DNA from 2 places in the Plantactinospora sp. CA-290183 genome. Region 2 is predicted to be linked to the other one. Evidence: riboswitches for the same ligand, from Rfam matches in the RefSeq annotation. Region 2 holds a riboswitch; the other holds the start of a gene.
The links. A riboswitch is a leader RNA that binds a small molecule or an ion and turns the genes downstream of it on or off. The one in region 2 is predicted to bind cobalamin.
Positions count from the first base shown of each region.

Region 1 (7,591 bases), on a different contig from region 2:
ACCGAGCCGCCGGGCGGCAGCCACGACAAGAGCGGCAAGCGTCCGGTGCCGAAGGGCCAGACCTCGCCGTACGGGCCGGGCGGCAAGGTGGCCGACGACGATTCGTGACCGGGGGAGCGATCCCGGACCGACGGGTGTTCAGCTCGGCGGCGGCGGCCGGTGAGAGCCGGTCGCCGCCGCCGAGCCGTCACCTCGGTCGGGACGGGTACTTCAGGCGGTCTCTCCGGCGGCGCCTGCCCGGTCCGCCTCGGCGTCGGCCTGGCCGACCGGGACGCCGTCCGTGTCGCGGTTCGCCCCGGCCAGGTCCTCGTCCGCGCCGGCCCGTACGGCGTCGGCACGCGCGTCGTCCGCGCCCACGATCTCCCCGCCGTTGTCGGTCTCGGTCTCCTCGCTTCCGGGCAGTGCGCCGGTGGCGGCCAGCCCGATCGGTACGTACCTGGGGTCGGTCATCTCGTCCTCTCCTCCACCTCGCTGTTGCGTTGCCCGCTACCCCCACGGCCGGCGACCCACACGCGATCGGGCCGACCTCCTCATTCCCGCCCGCACGTGCGGCGGTACGGCAGTCCGGGAACGAACTGCCGCCACTCGTCCACGGTCAGGGGTCGCGTGAGCAGGGACACCCTGGCGTGCCGGCCGGTCACCTTCTACCGTCGACCCGGTCGGAAAACTGGAAACAATCCTTACCGGAGGACCGGTGCGCGCGGTAAGGCCGTGGCTGAGTGACACGGCCGGCGGGTTGCCGGCCACCTTCTGGTACCTCTGGACCGGGCTGCTGATCAACCGGATCGGCGCCTTCGCCATGGTCTTCCTGCCGCTGTACCTCACCGAGGCGCGCGGGGCCGGCGACGCCCTCGCCGGCCTGGTGGTCGGGGCGTACGGGATCGGCGGCGTGGCGGGCGTCCTGCTCGGCGGGGTGCTCGCCGACGGCTGGGGGCGGCGCCGGACGCTGCTCTGGTCGCACCTGGTCGCCGCGGCGCTGATGGCCGGCATGGCGGTGACGACCAGTCTGCCGCTGATCGCCCTGCTCGCCGGGCTGGTCGGGATGGCCCACTCGATGCCCGGTCCGGCGTTCGTCGCCGCGATCGTCGACGTGGTACCGGCGGCCCGCCGCTCCCGCGCGTTCAACCTCCAGTTCTGGGCCTTCAACCTCGGCATGGCCGGGGCCTCGGCCCTGGGCGGGCTGCTCGCCGAGGCGAGCTATCTCGCGCTCTTCCTGGTCGACGCGGCGGCCACCCTGGTCGCCGCCGCCATCATCGGCGCCAAGGTGCCGGAGACGCTGGTGCGGGCGGCTCCCCGGGCGGCCGCCGCCGCCCGGACCGGACTGCGCACCCCGCTGACCGACCGCACCTTCCTCGCCTTCGTCGGACTGACCTTCGTGCTCGCCGTGCTCACCACGCAGACCTCCACGGTGATGCCGCTGGCGATGCGCGCCGACGGCCTGACCTCGTCGGCGTACGGTCTGGTCGTCGCCCTGGGCGGTGCGTTGATCGTGGCCGGCCAACTCTTCGTGCCCCGGCTGGCCGACGGGCACCGCAAGCACCGGGTGCTGGCCGCCGCGACCGGGCTGATGGCGATCGGGTACGCCAGCCTCGCGCTGGCCGACCGGCTCCCCGGCTATCTGCTGGCGGCCCTGGTCTGGACGGTCGGCTCGATGCTCGCCGCGCCACCGAACGCGGAGATCAACGCCGAATTGGCGCCACCCGCCCTGCGCGGCCGTTACCAGGCGGTCTTCTACCTGACGTTTCCCGCCGCCGCGTTCGTCGCTCCGGCGCTGGGCGGGGTGAGCCTGCAGTATCTCGGCGACGGGCACTGGCTGGCCGTCGGCGCGGTCGGCCTCGCCGCGGTGGCCGGCCACCTGCTCGCGGGTCCGCCCCGGGAACGCCGGGTGGCGCGGCTGCGGGCCGTGGACCCGCCGGCCCCGGCCCGGCGCTCACCCGTCGGTGAGGCGTCTGCTGGCACGTACGGTGCGCCCCGGTCGCCAGCCGGGCGAGGGGCGGGTTCGCCGGGGTGGGGTCAGCGGCGGCGCAGCAGGTAGGTGTCCATGATCCAGCCCTTGCGCTCCCGGGCGGCCCGGCGGGTCTCCTCGATCCGGGCCGCGACCTCGGCCAGCCGCCCGGCGACCAGGATCTCGTCCGGGGTGCCGAGGTACGCCCCCCAGTAGATATCCAGCTCCTCGTCGTCGGCGTACCGGGTGAACGTGCAGTGGGCGTCGAGCATCACCACCACGTCGTCGATCCCGGCGGGGAAGCCCTCGGCCAACCGGCGGCCGGTGGTGACCAGGAACGGCCGGCCGACCCGGTTCAGCCCGATCCGGTGCCGGGCCGCCAGCGCCGAGACGCTGCTGACCCCGGGCACCACGGCGTACTCGAAGGTGACATCGCCCCGGTCGAGCACCTCCTCGACGATGCCGAGCGTGCTGTCGTAGAGGGCCGGGTCGCCCCAGACGAGGAACGCGGCGCAGCCGCCGTCGGCCAGCTCGTCGCGGATCAGCCGCTCGTAGACGTCGGCGCGGCGCCGCCGCCAGTCGTCCACCGTCGCCACGTAGTCGGCCGGGTCGCGGTCCCGCTCCGGGTCCCGGGCCTCGACCACCCGGTGGCCGGGCCGGGCGTGCCGGCGCAGGATCTCCTGGCGCAACGCGACCGGGTCGTGCTTTTCGGCGCCCTTGTCGAGCACGAAGAAGACGTCGACCTCGCCGAGCGCCCGGGCGGCCTGCCCGGTCAGGTGGTCGGGGTCGCCCGCGCCGATGCCGATGATCAGGATCTTCCGCACCGGTCGAGTCTGCCGCACTGGACCCGCTTTCGTTCGTGACTGCGGGGCTCGCAAACCCGGCTCACTCCTCGCACTCACTGGACCCCGCGCTTGGCGGTGCGGTCCCGGCCCGTCGAGTAGAGGTAGCTGTCCGGGAAGCCCTCGGCGGCCAGCACCTGACCGACGATGACCACCGCGGTACGGCGTACCCCGGCGGTCTGGACCTGGCCGGCGATGTCGGCGAGGGTGCCGCGCAGGATGACCTCGTCGGGCCGGCTGGCGTACGCGACCACCGCCACCGGGCAGTCCGCGCCGTAGTGCGGGACGAGCTGGTCGACCAGGGCGTGGAGCCGCCCGATCGCCAGGTGCAGCACCAGGGTCGCCCGGCTGCGCCCGAGGGTGGCCAGGTCCTCGCCCGGCGGCATCGGCGTCGACCGGGCCTGGGCCCGGGTCAGGATGACGGTCTGCCCGACCGTCGGCACGGTCAACTCCCGGCCGAGGCTCGCGGCGGCGGCGGCGAAGGCCGGCACCCCGGGCACGATCTCGTACGGCACGCCGGCCGCGTCGAGCCGGCGGGTCTGCTCGGCGACCGCGCTGAACACGGCCGGGTCACCGGAGCAGAGCCGCGCCACGTCCCGACCGGCGGCGTGCGCGTCGACCATCGCGGCGACGATCTCGTCCAGGGTCAGCTCGGCGGTGTCCACCAACGTGGCCCCGGATGGACACTGCGCGAGCAGGTCCGCGGGGACCAGGCTGCCGGCGTAGAGGCAGACCTGGGCGCGGGCCAGGATCCGCTGCCCACGTACCGTGATCAGGTCGGCCGCACCCGGGCCGGCGCCGATGAAATAGACGGTCATGCCGTCACCTCCGGTTCGGTTTTCGTGGCCGCCCACTGCACCAGCGGTCGGGCCGGCTGCCAGCTGGTGAACCCGCCGAGCCGGCCGGCCCGCTCCACGCCGAGCCGGGTCAGCTCGCCACCGAGCCGGCCGGCCCGGGCGACGAGTTCCCGCTCGCCCTCCAGGGTGACCGCGTGCGCGACCAGCCGGCCGCCGTCGGCCAGCGCCGTCCAGGCGGCGTCGAGCAGTCCGTCGGCGGTGAGGCCGCCACCGACGAAGACGGCGTCGGGGGTGGGCAGGTCGGCCAGCGCGGCCGGTGCGGCGCCGACGACGACCCGCAGCCCGGGTACGCCGAGCGTGGCCGCGTTCGTGGCGATCCGCTCGGCCCGGTCCGGGCGGGACTCGACGGCGATGGCCCGGGCGGTCGGCTCGGCGCGGAGCCACTCGATGGCGATGCTGCCGGAGCCGGCACCCACGTCCCAGAGCAGCTCGCCGTGCAGCGGGGCGAGCCGGGCCAGCGCCAGCGCCCGCGCCTCGCGCTTGGTCAGCGCCCCGTCGCTGGCGTACGCGTCGTCGGGCAGCCCCGGCACCGTGGAGAGCGCCCGGGCGCCGCCGGCGGCGTGCACCCGGACCCCGACGACGTTGAGCGGGTCGCCCGGCGGCTGCGCCCAGTCCTCGGCGCGGCCGTCGACCCGCCGCTCCCGCTGCGCGCCGAGGGATTCCAGCACGGTGAGCCGGCTCGGCCCGTAGCCGGCCCCGGCGAGCGTCGCGGCCAGCGCGGCCGGGGTGGCCGCGTCCGCGCTGAGCACCAGCAGCAGCCGGCCCGGTTGCAGCACCCGACGCACCTGGTCCAGGTCCCGACCCACCGCGCTGACCACACTGACCTGCTCGACCGGCCAGCCCAGCCGGGCGCAGGCGAGCGAGATCGACGACGGGTGGGGCAGGACCCGGATCCGCTCCGGGCCGACCAGCCCGGCGATCCGGGCGCCCACGCCGTACCACATCGGATCGCCGCTGGCCAGCACGCAGAGCCGCTGGCCGGCGTACGCGTCGAGCAGGCCGGGCAGCGCCGGCATCATCGGCACCGGCCAGGCGACCCGCTCGGCGGTCACCTCGGGACGCGGCAGCAGGGCGAGCTGCCGGTGCCCGCCGAGCACCACCCGCGCCGAGCCGAGCGCGTCCCGCGCCTCGGGCGCCAGCCCGGGCCAGCCGTCCGCGCCGATGCCGACCACGGTCAGCTCTGCCGTCGCACTCCGCACGTCCACGCGACCGTACGCTAGCCGAGCGCCGACCTGACCGACCCGGCCGGTCCGAGCTGCCCGTCCGGGCCGGGATGTGCCATCATCTGCTCCGATGGTGCGGTGAGGAACACCGGTGAGCCGGCCGACATGGCCGACGAGTCCGGGGCGGTCCCGCCACTGTGACCGGGCAGCGCAGGCCCGGAAGCCAGATACTCGCGTCACCGTCGCGCGCCGTGCAGACCCGGTCTGCCGGCGTGGTCAGAACCGGTCACGGGCGTGGACACCCGTGTGAGGCAGGAGGTCCTCTCCGATGAGGCCGTACCCGTTCAGCGCCGTCGTCGGGATGGACGACATGGCGCTCGCGCTGACCCTCTCCGCGGTCTCCCCGGCGATCGGCGGTGTGCTGGTCCGGGGCGAGAAGGGCACCGCCAAGTCGACGATCGTCCGGGCGCTGACCGGGCTGCTCCCGCCGGTGACGGTCGTCGCCGGCTGCCGGTTCTCCTGCGATCCGGCCGCCCCCGACCCGGGCTGCCCGGACGGCCCGCACGAACCCGGGGCACCCGCGCGGACCCGTCCCGCCCGCCTGGTCGAGCTGCCCGTGGGGGCCACCGAGGACCGGGTGCTCGGCGCGCTGCACCTGGAACGCGCGCTCAACGAGGGCGTCACGAGCTACGAGCCGGGCCTGCTGGCCGGCGCGCACCGCGGGCTGCTCTACGTGGACGAGGTCAACCTGCTGCACGACCACCTGGTCGACGTGCTGCTGGACGCCGCCGCGATGGGACGCTCGACGGTGGAGCGGGAGGGGGTCTCGATCGCGCACGCGGCCCGGTTCGTCCTGGTCGGCACGATGAACCCCGAGGAGGGGGAGCTCCGCCCCCAACTGCTGGACCGGTTCGGCCTCACCGTGCAGGTGGCGGCCAGCCGGGACCCGGCGGTCCGGGCCGAGGTGGTGCGCCGCCGGATGGCGTACGAGGCCGGTCCCGAGGCGTTCGCCGACCGGTACGCCGACGCCGACGCGGCACTCGCCGGCCGGATCGGCACCGCCCGGGCCCTGCTGCCCACGGTCACCCTCGGTGACGACGCCCTGCGCCGGATCGCCGAGGTCTGCGCCGCGTTCGAGGTCGACGGGATGCGCGCCGACCTGGTCACCGCGCGTACCGCGATGGCGCACGCGGCCTGGTGCGGGCGGCGCACGGTGACCGTCGCGGACATCCGGGCGGCGGCCCGGCTCGCCCTGCCGCACCGCCGCCGCCGCAATCCGTTCGACCCACCGGCGATGGACGAGGAACAGCTCGACCAGGCGTTGGCCGAGGCGGGTGTGGCGGAGTCGGACGCCGAGGCGGAGCGGCCCGACCCCGGCCCGGACCGGCCCGACGGCGATGGTGACGGACCGGAGCACCCGGACGGCGGACCGGACGAGCCGGGTCCCGGGGGACCGGACGATCCGCCCGATCCGGGCGGTCCCGGCCCGGGCGGTCCTGGTGGCGGCAGCGACCCCTCGGCCCGCCCCGCGTCCGGCCCCACCCCGTCCGGCCCGTCCACACCGGACGGCGCCGACCTCTCCGGTCGGTCCGGCGAGCCGGCGACGGTGAGCACGGCCGGCGTCGACACGCCGTACCGGGCCCGGCTGCTCACCGTGCCGGGCACCGGTCTCGGGGTGGCCGGCCGACGGTCGCGGGCCCTCACCACGGTCGGCCAGACCGTACGGACCGCCCGCCCCGCCGGCCCGGCACCGGGGCGCCCACACCTGCTCGCCACGCTGCGCGCGGCAGCGCCGCACCAGCGCTCCCGCGGGCGTCTCGGCCCCGGCCTGCTGCTGCGCGCCGAGGACCTGCGGATGCCGGTACGCGAGGGGCGGGAGGGGAACCTCATCCTGTTCTGTGTGGACGCCTCCGGGTCGATGGCGGCCCGGCAGCGGATGCGTGCGGTCAAGACCGCCGTGCTCTCCCTGCTGCTCGACGCGTACCAGCGCCGGGACAAGGTGGGACTGGTGACCTTCCGGGGTGACGCGGCCGCGTTGGCGCTGCCGCCGACCTCCAGCGTCGAGGCGGCCGCCGCCCGGCTGGAGACGCTGCCGACCGGTGGCCGTACGCCGTTGGCGGAGGGCCTGCTCCGGGCCGGCGAGGCACTGCGGGTCGAGGCGATCCGCGACCCGCGCCGCCGGCCGCTGCTGGTGGTGGTCACCGACGGGCGGGCCACCGCCGGTCCGGACCCGGTCGGCCGGGCCAACCGGGCGGCGAGGCTGCTGGCCGGCGCCGGGATCCGGGGAATCGTGGTCGACTGCGAGGCGGGCCGGGTGCGGATGGGGCTGGCCGCCGACCTCGCCGCCGCGATGGGCGCCGAACACCTGCCACTGGGTGCGGTCGCGGCCGACACGCTGACCGCCGCCGTCCGTTCGCGTACCGGCCCGGCCGGCGCTGTGCCGGCCGGCGCTGTGCCGGCCACCGCTGTGCCGGCCACCGCTGTGCCGGTGGCCGGCCCGCCGGGCGCGCCGGGGCGCGCGCCAGCCGTTTCGAGTTCTACGGGAAGGGCCGCCTGATGCCGCAGGGACAGCCGGAGAGCGTGCCGGCGGACGGACTGACCACCCGGCAGCGCCGCAACCGGCCGCTGGTGATCGTCCACACCGGAGCGATGAAGGGCAAGTCGACCGCCGCCTTCGGGCTGGCCATGCGAGGCTGGCACCAGGGCTGGTCGATCGCGGTGTTCCAGTTCGTCAAGTCGGCCCGCTGGCGGGTCGGCGAGGAGGCGGCGATGCTCGCCCTGGGC
Region 1 covers NZ_JBNJMX010000010.1:101,082-108,672, forward strand. Annotated here, with positions in the region: gene ACQEUR_RS17480 (hypothetical protein) at 1-108, shown strand, start outside; gene ACQEUR_RS17485 (hypothetical protein) at 211-450, opposite strand; gene ACQEUR_RS17490 (MFS transporter) at 695-2,035, shown strand; gene cobF (precorrin-6A synthase (deacetylating)) at 2,014-2,769, opposite strand; gene cobM (precorrin-4 C(11)-methyltransferase) at 2,844-3,605, opposite strand; gene cbiE (precorrin-6y C5,15-methyltransferase (decarboxylating) subunit CbiE) at 3,602-4,849, opposite strand; cobalamin riboswitch at 4,917-5,045, shown strand; gene ACQEUR_RS17510 (magnesium chelatase subunit D family protein) at 5,136-7,364, shown strand; gene cobO (cob(I)yrinic acid a,c-diamide adenosyltransferase) at 7,364-7,591, shown strand, end outside.
Region 1: it holds a riboswitch for cobalamin, as region 2 does, so the genes downstream of both, ACQEUR_RS17510 (magnesium chelatase subunit D family protein) here and bluB (5,6-dimethylbenzimidazole synthase) in region 2, are expected to answer to the same signal.

Region 2 (7,591 bases):
GACCGAGCTGCTCCGGGCCAACCGGGAGTTCCTCGCCCCCTGGGAGCCCCTGCGCGGCGACGACTACTTCACCGTCGAGGGGCAGGAGGCCGTGATCCGGACCGTGCTGTCTCAACACGAACAGGGCTTCACCCTGCCGTACGTCATCCTCGACTCCGGCCGGCTGGTCGGCCGCATCACGCTCAACGAGATCGTGCGCGGCCCGTTCCAGTCGTGCCGGCTCGGCTACCTGGTGGGCTCCGCCGACAACGGCCGGGGTGTCGCCACCGCCGCCGTCCGCGCCATGGCCGGGGTGGCCTTCGCGGAGTTGGGGCTGCACCGGATCGAGGCGGGCACCCTCCGGCACAACCTGGCGTCGCAGCGGGTGCTGGAACGCAACGGCTTCACCCGGTTCGGTGTGGCCCCGAAATATCTCAAGATCGCCGGCGAGTGGCAGGACCACGTGCTGCACCAGTTACTGACGCCCGTGCCCGACTGACCCGGTCGGTGAACCGCCGGCCGGATCCTCGACGTGCCGCACCGGCACGAACCCGGCCGGCCCGCACCGCCGCCGGCCGGTTCAGAAGGATGTCCCGGACATCGACCTGCGCATCCGGATCAGCCGCACCGGGGTACCGCCGGCCGGATCCTCGACGTGCTCCACCGGCACGAACCCGGCCGCCTCGTACAGCGGCCGGCCGGCGAGCGTGGACATCAGCTCAAGCGTGGTGAACCCCTCGGCGGCGGCGGCCTCCGCACACCGGGACAGGATCAACCGGCCCACCCCCCCTCGGGCGAACGCCGGGTGGGTGTACATCGCCCGGACCTTGGCCGGGTCCCGGGCGGGATCCAGCAGCGCCGGGTCCCGGCCGGCGGAGTGGTCGCCGCCGTAGAGGGTCGCCCGGCGGCTCCAACCGCCGCAACCGGCCACCCGACCGTCCAGTTCGGCCACGAAGTAGGTGCCGTCGTCGATGAGCTGGGTGTCGATCCCCATGATCGATCGGCTGGACCTGATCTGCGCGTCGTCGAGAAAGCCCTGCTGCAACTCTGCTATCGCGGCCTCGACCAGGGGCAGCAGCGTGGGTACGTCCTCGCGCCGGGCGAGCCGACTCGTCAGCGGCATGGCTCCTCCACTCAGGCGGGAGCGACCGGCGTGGCCGGTCGCTCGTGATCATCGCACCCTAGTCAGGGCGGCGTGGGCGACCGGCTAGCGTGCCGGGTGGCACGAACTGTTGCGAGGTGCCTCGCTCCGGCGAGGAGAATCGGGAAGCCGGTGTGAATCCGGCACGGGCCCGCCGCGGTGACCAGGGAGCCACCGTCCACGCGCGTCACGCGCAGCCACTGGCCTTGCGGCTGGGAAGGCGGACGGCGCGGCGTCGAGCTGGGAGTCCGAAGACCGGCCTCGCGTCCGCAGCCCCGGGGTGCCGGGGCGTGACCGCAGCGGGAGCCTGCCCATGAACACCGAGTTCTACGACGTCATCCACCGCCGCCGCGACGTACGCGGCCAGTTCACCGGCGCGCCGATCCCGGCCGGGGTGCTGGACCGGGTACTCGGCGCGGCCCACGCGGCGCCCAGCGTCGGACTGTCCCAGCCCTGGGACTTCGTCGTCGTGCGCGACCGGACGATCAGGGAGGCGTTCCACCGGCACGTCGGTCGGGAGCGGGACGTCTTCGCCGCCACCCTGGACGGCGAGGCCGCCGAACGGTTCGGGCGCATCAAGATCGACGGAGTGCGCGAATCGACGCTGTCGATCGTGGTGACCTACGACCCCGCCCGGGGCGGCCCGGCGGTGCTGGGGCGGCACGCCATCGCCGACGCCGGCCTCTACTCGGTCTGCCTGGCCGTCCAGAACCTGTGGTTGGCGGCCACCGCCGAACAGCTCGGGGTGGGCTGGGTGTCGTTCTACCGGGAGGAGTTCCTCGCAGACCTGCTCGGCATCCCGGCCGGGATCCGCCCCGTGGCATGGCTCTGCCTGGGACCGGTCACCCGGCTGGAAGCCGTACCCGATCTGGAACGGCACGGTTGGCGTCGGCGCCGCCCCCTGGCGGCCGCGCTGCACGAGGATCGCTGGGGAGGCGGGCGACCGGCGGGGGACGCCGCCGACGGTCCCGGGGTTGGGAGCCGGCAGCCAGAAAATCTCGGTGGTTCGGACTAGACATCCTCCCGGGCTCTGCTACAGTTTCTCGGGTCGAGAGATAAAGAAAGACGCGGACGAAGAGTGTCCGGCCGTGAGGTCACGACGGGCACAGCGGTAGTAGGACAGTGGTGGTAAAGGTGTTACCCGGCGTGCCATACGCCGGGCGTCGCAGGTGGGGCCGAGGCACGTTCAGGGCTCCAGCTGAAGATTGCGCGACAGGTGCCCAGACCCGAGAAGTTGCGTGGGGTTCCGGCATCGGCGAAGTACGGAAGTAAGAGTTGGAAGCAGAGGAAAGGGAGGGCCGTACACCATTGGATCGCCCGCCTAGCGGCCGGCAATCAGGCCAGGCGGACACCGTTGGTCCCATCGAACGAGAGGTGGTATCCGGTCACGCTTATGCGATCCTCACACCCGATGCCGCACAGGTACCCGGTGTGATGTGAACCGACTTCTTGTCGGCAGATGGTGCTTCTGAACCCTGACCCTGGGCCCCGGCGCGAAAGCGCCGGGGCCCTCGACATGGAGGTGGAATGACCCAAAGCCCCGATGACATGTTCGGCGACGAGGACTACCCCGCCTACACGATGGGCCGTGCCGCGGAAATTCTCGGCACGTCACAGGATTTTCTCCGCAGGTTGGACGAGGCGAAGCTCATCGACCCGCACCGTTCGACCGGTGGACACCGCCGCTACTCCCGGTACCAACTACGCCTGGCCGCCCGGGCCCGCGAACTGGTCGACCAGGGCACCGCCCTGGAGGCCGCCTGCCGGATCATCATCCTCGAGGACCAGCTACAGGAAGCACTGGAGCAGAACCGGAAACTCCAGGGCGGCTGATCCGGCGACCCAGGCCACGCCATGCCCGCCGGTGCGGCGGGCATGAGCACCTGATTCCGAGAGGCGGACCGGTGATCGTTCCCGCGCGCTTCAACGGTCCGCCAAGCTCGGGCAACGGTGGCTACTCCGCTGGCCTCTTCGCCGGCCACGCCGACCGAGAGGTGACGCTGCGCCGGCCGCCGCCGCTGGACACGCCCCTGTCGATGATCGACGGGCAGGTCCGCACGGCCGACGGTGCCGTCGTGGCCGAGGTCCGACCGCCCGGCGAGGTCGACACCCCGGTCCCACCGATTCCGTACGCCGACGCGCTGCGCGCCGCCACCACGTACGCCGGTTTCGCCGACCACCCCTTCCCGACCTGCTACGTCTGCGGGCCCGATCGACCGGACGGCCTACGGATCTTCCCCGGGCGGCTGCCGGACGACTCGACGGCCGCACCCTGGACGGTGCCGGACGACGTGTCGGCCCCGACGGTCTGGGCCGCCCTGGACTGCCCCGGCGGCTGGGCCGTCATCGCCGCCGGCCGCCCGTACGTGCTGGGACGGATCACCGTACGGCTGGGCCGGCTACCCACGCCGGGAGATCGGTGCGTGCTGCGCGGCGCCCTGGTGGCGGCCGAGGGACGCAAGGCTCTCGTGCACACCACCCTGTACGGCCCGGACGGCGCGGAACTCGCCCGCGCCCGCGCCACCTGGATCGGGATCGCCGGCTGAGGGCCCCGGAGGTGGGGAAACCTGGTGTCCTCGTTCCGTTGTGCCTGCCCCACACAGTGGGTACCAGGGCGGGGACGGCCGGGACCGTCGCCCGCGACGACCTAGACGGACAGGGGTACCCATGTTTCTGATCTTCGGCCTGCGCACCAAGGCCCACCGGCTCGGTCTGGTACCGATGGCCTGCCGGGTGTGCGGGCAGTCCGGGAGCATGCTGCTGGTGCGCGAGGTGACCAAGTTCAGCCTGTTCTTCGTCCCGCTGATCCCGGTCCGGACGAAGCACGTGCTCTACTGCACCAACCCGCTCTGCGGCGCCCACTCGACCATCAGCGCCGGCGAGGCCCGGCAACTGCTCGCCGCCGGCACCGGCTCGCCGCGCTGACCGGGCGCAGCACGACCGTGGCGAGCGCGTCGATGAGTGGCGCCCTTCCCCGTGGCGCCCCCGCCGAGCAGGACCGGTCGACCGCTCATCGGGCCGTGCTTGCGCACCCGGGTTAGCGTGACCGGATGTTGGTGGCCCGGAAGACGAGCTTCTGGCGGAGTCGTTACGAGATCAGTGTCGACGGCCGTACGGTCGCCACCTGGGACAGCAGCGTCTGGAAGAGCGGCGGCAGCTTCGCGCTGGACGGTGGCCACTACCGGGTGCGCGGCAACGCCTGGGGCAACCGGTTCGGCATGGTCGACGCGGACGGCGTGACCGTCGCCTCGGCCGACCGGGTCGGCCGGAAACGGTGGACGGTCGAGGCCGGCGGGCGGACGTACGACTTCCAGCGCGCGTCGCTGTGGAGCGACGAGCAGGAGCTGCACACCGGAGGCCGTCGGGTCGGATCGGTGCGGCGGACCAGCGTCTGGCGTGGTGACATCGCCGCCGAGCTGCCCGGCCTGCCGCTGCCGGTGCAGATCTTCGTGCTCGGCGTCGTCATCACGATGTGGAACCAGCAGGCCGCCGCCGGAAGCTGAGCCGGCCGCCCGAGTCAGCGGCCGGCGGTGGTTAGGCGGGGGCCCTTCCTCTACAGAAAGCGATAAGCGGGGGCCCTTCCTTACACCAAGGGCCCCCGCTGTGCGACCGTGCCGGTTACCGCAGGCCGTTGGCCACGGCGGTGATCAGCTCGCCGTTGGTGGTGTCACCGGAGAGCTCCCAGAAGAACGAGCCGCCCAGTCCCTGGCTCTTGGCGTACGACATCTTGCCGCCGATGGTGGCGGGGGTGTCGTAGCTCCACCAGTTGCTGCCGCACTTGGCGTACGCCGTGCCGGCGATGGTGCCGGTGCTCGGGCAGGTGTTCTTGAGGACCTTGTAGTCCTCGATGCCCGCCTCGTAGCTGCCCGGCGCCGCGCCGGTGGCCGTACCGCCCGGGGTGGCCTGGGTGACGCCGGTCCAGCCCCGACCGTAGAAGCCGATGCCGAGCAGCAGCTTGCTGGCCGGGATGCCCTTGGTCTTGAGCTTCTGGATCGCCGCGTCGGACCAGAAGCCCTGCTGGGGGATTCCCGGGTACGAGGTCAGCGGCGAGTGTGGCGCCGTCGGCCCCTGCGCGGCGAACGCGCCGAAGTAGTCGTACGTCATCGGCATCAGCCAGTCGAGGTTGTTGATCGCCCCGGCGTAGTCGGTGGCGTCGATCTTGCCGCCGTCGCTGCCGTCCGCGGTGATCGCCGCGGTGACCAGGGCCGAGGAGCCGAACCGGGTGCGCAGCGCCGAGACGACGCTCTTGAACGCGTTCGGGCCGCTGGTGTCACAGGTCAGCCCGCAGGCGTTCGGGTACTCCCAGTCGATGTCGATGCCGTCGAAGACGTCCGCCCAGCGCGGGTCCTCGACCAGGGCGTGGCAGGACTCGGCGAACGCGGCCGGGTTCTGCGCGGCCTGGGTGAAGCCGCCGGACCAGGTCCAGCCGCCGAAGGACCAGATCACCTTGATGTGCGGGTACATCTGCTTGAGCTTGCGGAGCTGGTTGAAGGTGCCCCGCAGCGGCTGGTCCCAGGTGTCGGCGACGCCGTCGACGCTCTCCGCGGCGGTGTACGCCTTCTCGTAGTCGGCGAAGCTGTCGCCGATGGTGCACCGGCCACCGGTGGTGTTGCCGAAGGCGTACATGATGTGGGTCAGCTTGCTCGCCGACCCGCTGGTGTGGATGTTTCGGACGTGGTAGTTCCGGGCGTAGACGCCCCACTGGGCGAAGTAGCCGACGACCTTGCTGCCACCGGGGTTCGGCTCGCCGGTCGGCGGCGGAGACGTGGGTGGGGTCGTCGGTGGGGCCGTGGGTGGCGTGGTCGTCGGCGGGGTGGTGGGGGTGCTGCCGCCACCGCACGAGGCGCCGTTGACGGTGCAGCTCAGCGGTGCCCGGTACGCGCCGGTGCCGACGTAGCCCCAGCTGATCGACGCGCCGGGGGCGAGCGGAGCCGCCCAGCTCTTCTTGACCGCCACGTAGCGATCGCCGCTGCGGGTGACGTCGGCGTCCCAGAAGCTGCTGACCGTCGTGCCGGCGGGCAGTTGGAACTCGATCCGCCAGGTGGCCACGGAGGCGTCGGTGCCGTTGTTGACGGTGACCCGGACCTCGTGACCGGATCCCCAGTCGGAGGTGCTGGCGAAGCTGGTGGTGACGCTGCCGGCGCCGAAGGCCGCGGCGGCCGGGACCGCGGTGACGGCCAGCGCGACCGCGACGCCGGCGAACAGCGCCCGGCGGATTGATCTCCTCATGTGGCGCTCCCTATTGTTAGGAAACTTTCCATAAAACTGAGGCGACGCTACTCAGCCGTTCACCGCTTCGTCAAGATGTCCATCTTTCAATTTCCCGCGCCGCTCAGCGCGCGGTGGCCGCCTCGTGCGCCCGCGCGGCGGCGGCGAAATCCCGACGCTGCGGCGGGATCTGCCGCAGCCAGGTCGACGCCAGCCCCAGCAGCTTCCACAACTGCTGTACGTCCCGGTCACTCGTCCGGTGCGGGAAGCGCACCTCCCGGAACGGCGGAAGCCGCAGCGCGAACGGCCCGGCGGCGACCTGCCGGGCGTCGGGCCCGGCGTAGAGGAAGACCTTCCCGCGACCGCCGTGGCGGCACAGCTCGACGACGAAGTCCTGGACGTCGGCGAGGGTGACGTCCCGGAAGCCCTCGAACTGGAACGGGTCGGCCGAGTCGTAGACCGCCAGGGTCATCGTGAGTACCGGGAAGGTGGGATAGGACCGGTAGCTCGCTGTCAGCAGGCAGTGGCCCTCCTCCACCGCACGGGCGAGGTCGGCGACCTCCGCCGCGGGCAGCCCGTCGAGGCGGACGAGCACCGTCGGCCCCTCCTCGGAGGCCAGCACGAACGGGATCATCGGTTCCAGCCGGGCGGCGATATCGGACAGCGCATAGTGGAACGACACCGTGTGGCGGTCGTCGGACGGGGACAGGCCGAGATTGGCCAGGGTCGCCCGCTCCTCCGCGGCCTGCGGATCGGCGCGCGGCAGGTCGAGCGCCGCCAGGTCGAAGGTCGGATCGCGGTGTTGACGCCGAGAGAAGAGCCCCATCAGCCGAGCGTAGGCACCGGCACCGGGAGGGGTCCCGACCCTGCCGGTTCCGGCCACCGCCCCGCGCGGCAGCCCGCCGTCGGCGGTCGGACCCGTCGGCGCCCCGGCCGAGCCGACCGAGCCGGCCGCGCCCCGACGGACCGCTGGTGCGACATCGTGGTTCGCCGATCCGATAACTTCCCCGCCGTACCCAGCCAGGGAGGCAAGATGCGGCTTCGGAAGCCTTGGACCGGCACCACCCGACGTCTCGGCGCGCTGGCCGGCGCCGTCCTCCTCGGGTTGGCTCCGGCCGCCATCGGCGGGTCCCCGGCCGGCGCCGATCCCCGGATCGGCTACCTCCGGTTGGCACACCTGTCCCCGGACACGCCGGCCGTCGACGTCTACCTCAGCAGCGCGACCGGATCGGACGAACCGCAGGTCTTCGAGGCCGTCGGCTA
Region 2 covers NZ_JBNJMX010000006.1:9,475-17,065, forward strand. Annotated here, with positions in the region: gene ACQEUR_RS13490 (GNAT family N-acetyltransferase) at 1-478, shown strand, start outside; gene ACQEUR_RS13495 (GNAT family N-acetyltransferase) at 560-1,102, opposite strand; cobalamin riboswitch at 1,200-1,398, shown strand; partial or broken gene bluB (5,6-dimethylbenzimidazole synthase) at 1,434-2,054, shown strand; gene ACQEUR_RS13505 (helix-turn-helix domain-containing protein) at 2,648-2,953, shown strand; gene ACQEUR_RS13510 (PaaI family thioesterase) at 3,025-3,666, shown strand; gene ACQEUR_RS13515 (zinc-ribbon domain-containing protein) at 3,788-4,045, shown strand; gene ACQEUR_RS13520 (hypothetical protein) at 4,171-4,623, shown strand; gene ACQEUR_RS13525 (glycosyl hydrolase family 18 protein) at 4,739-6,349, opposite strand; gene ACQEUR_RS13530 (hypothetical protein) at 6,453-7,154, opposite strand; gene ACQEUR_RS13535 (DUF4397 domain-containing protein) at 7,362-7,591, shown strand, end outside.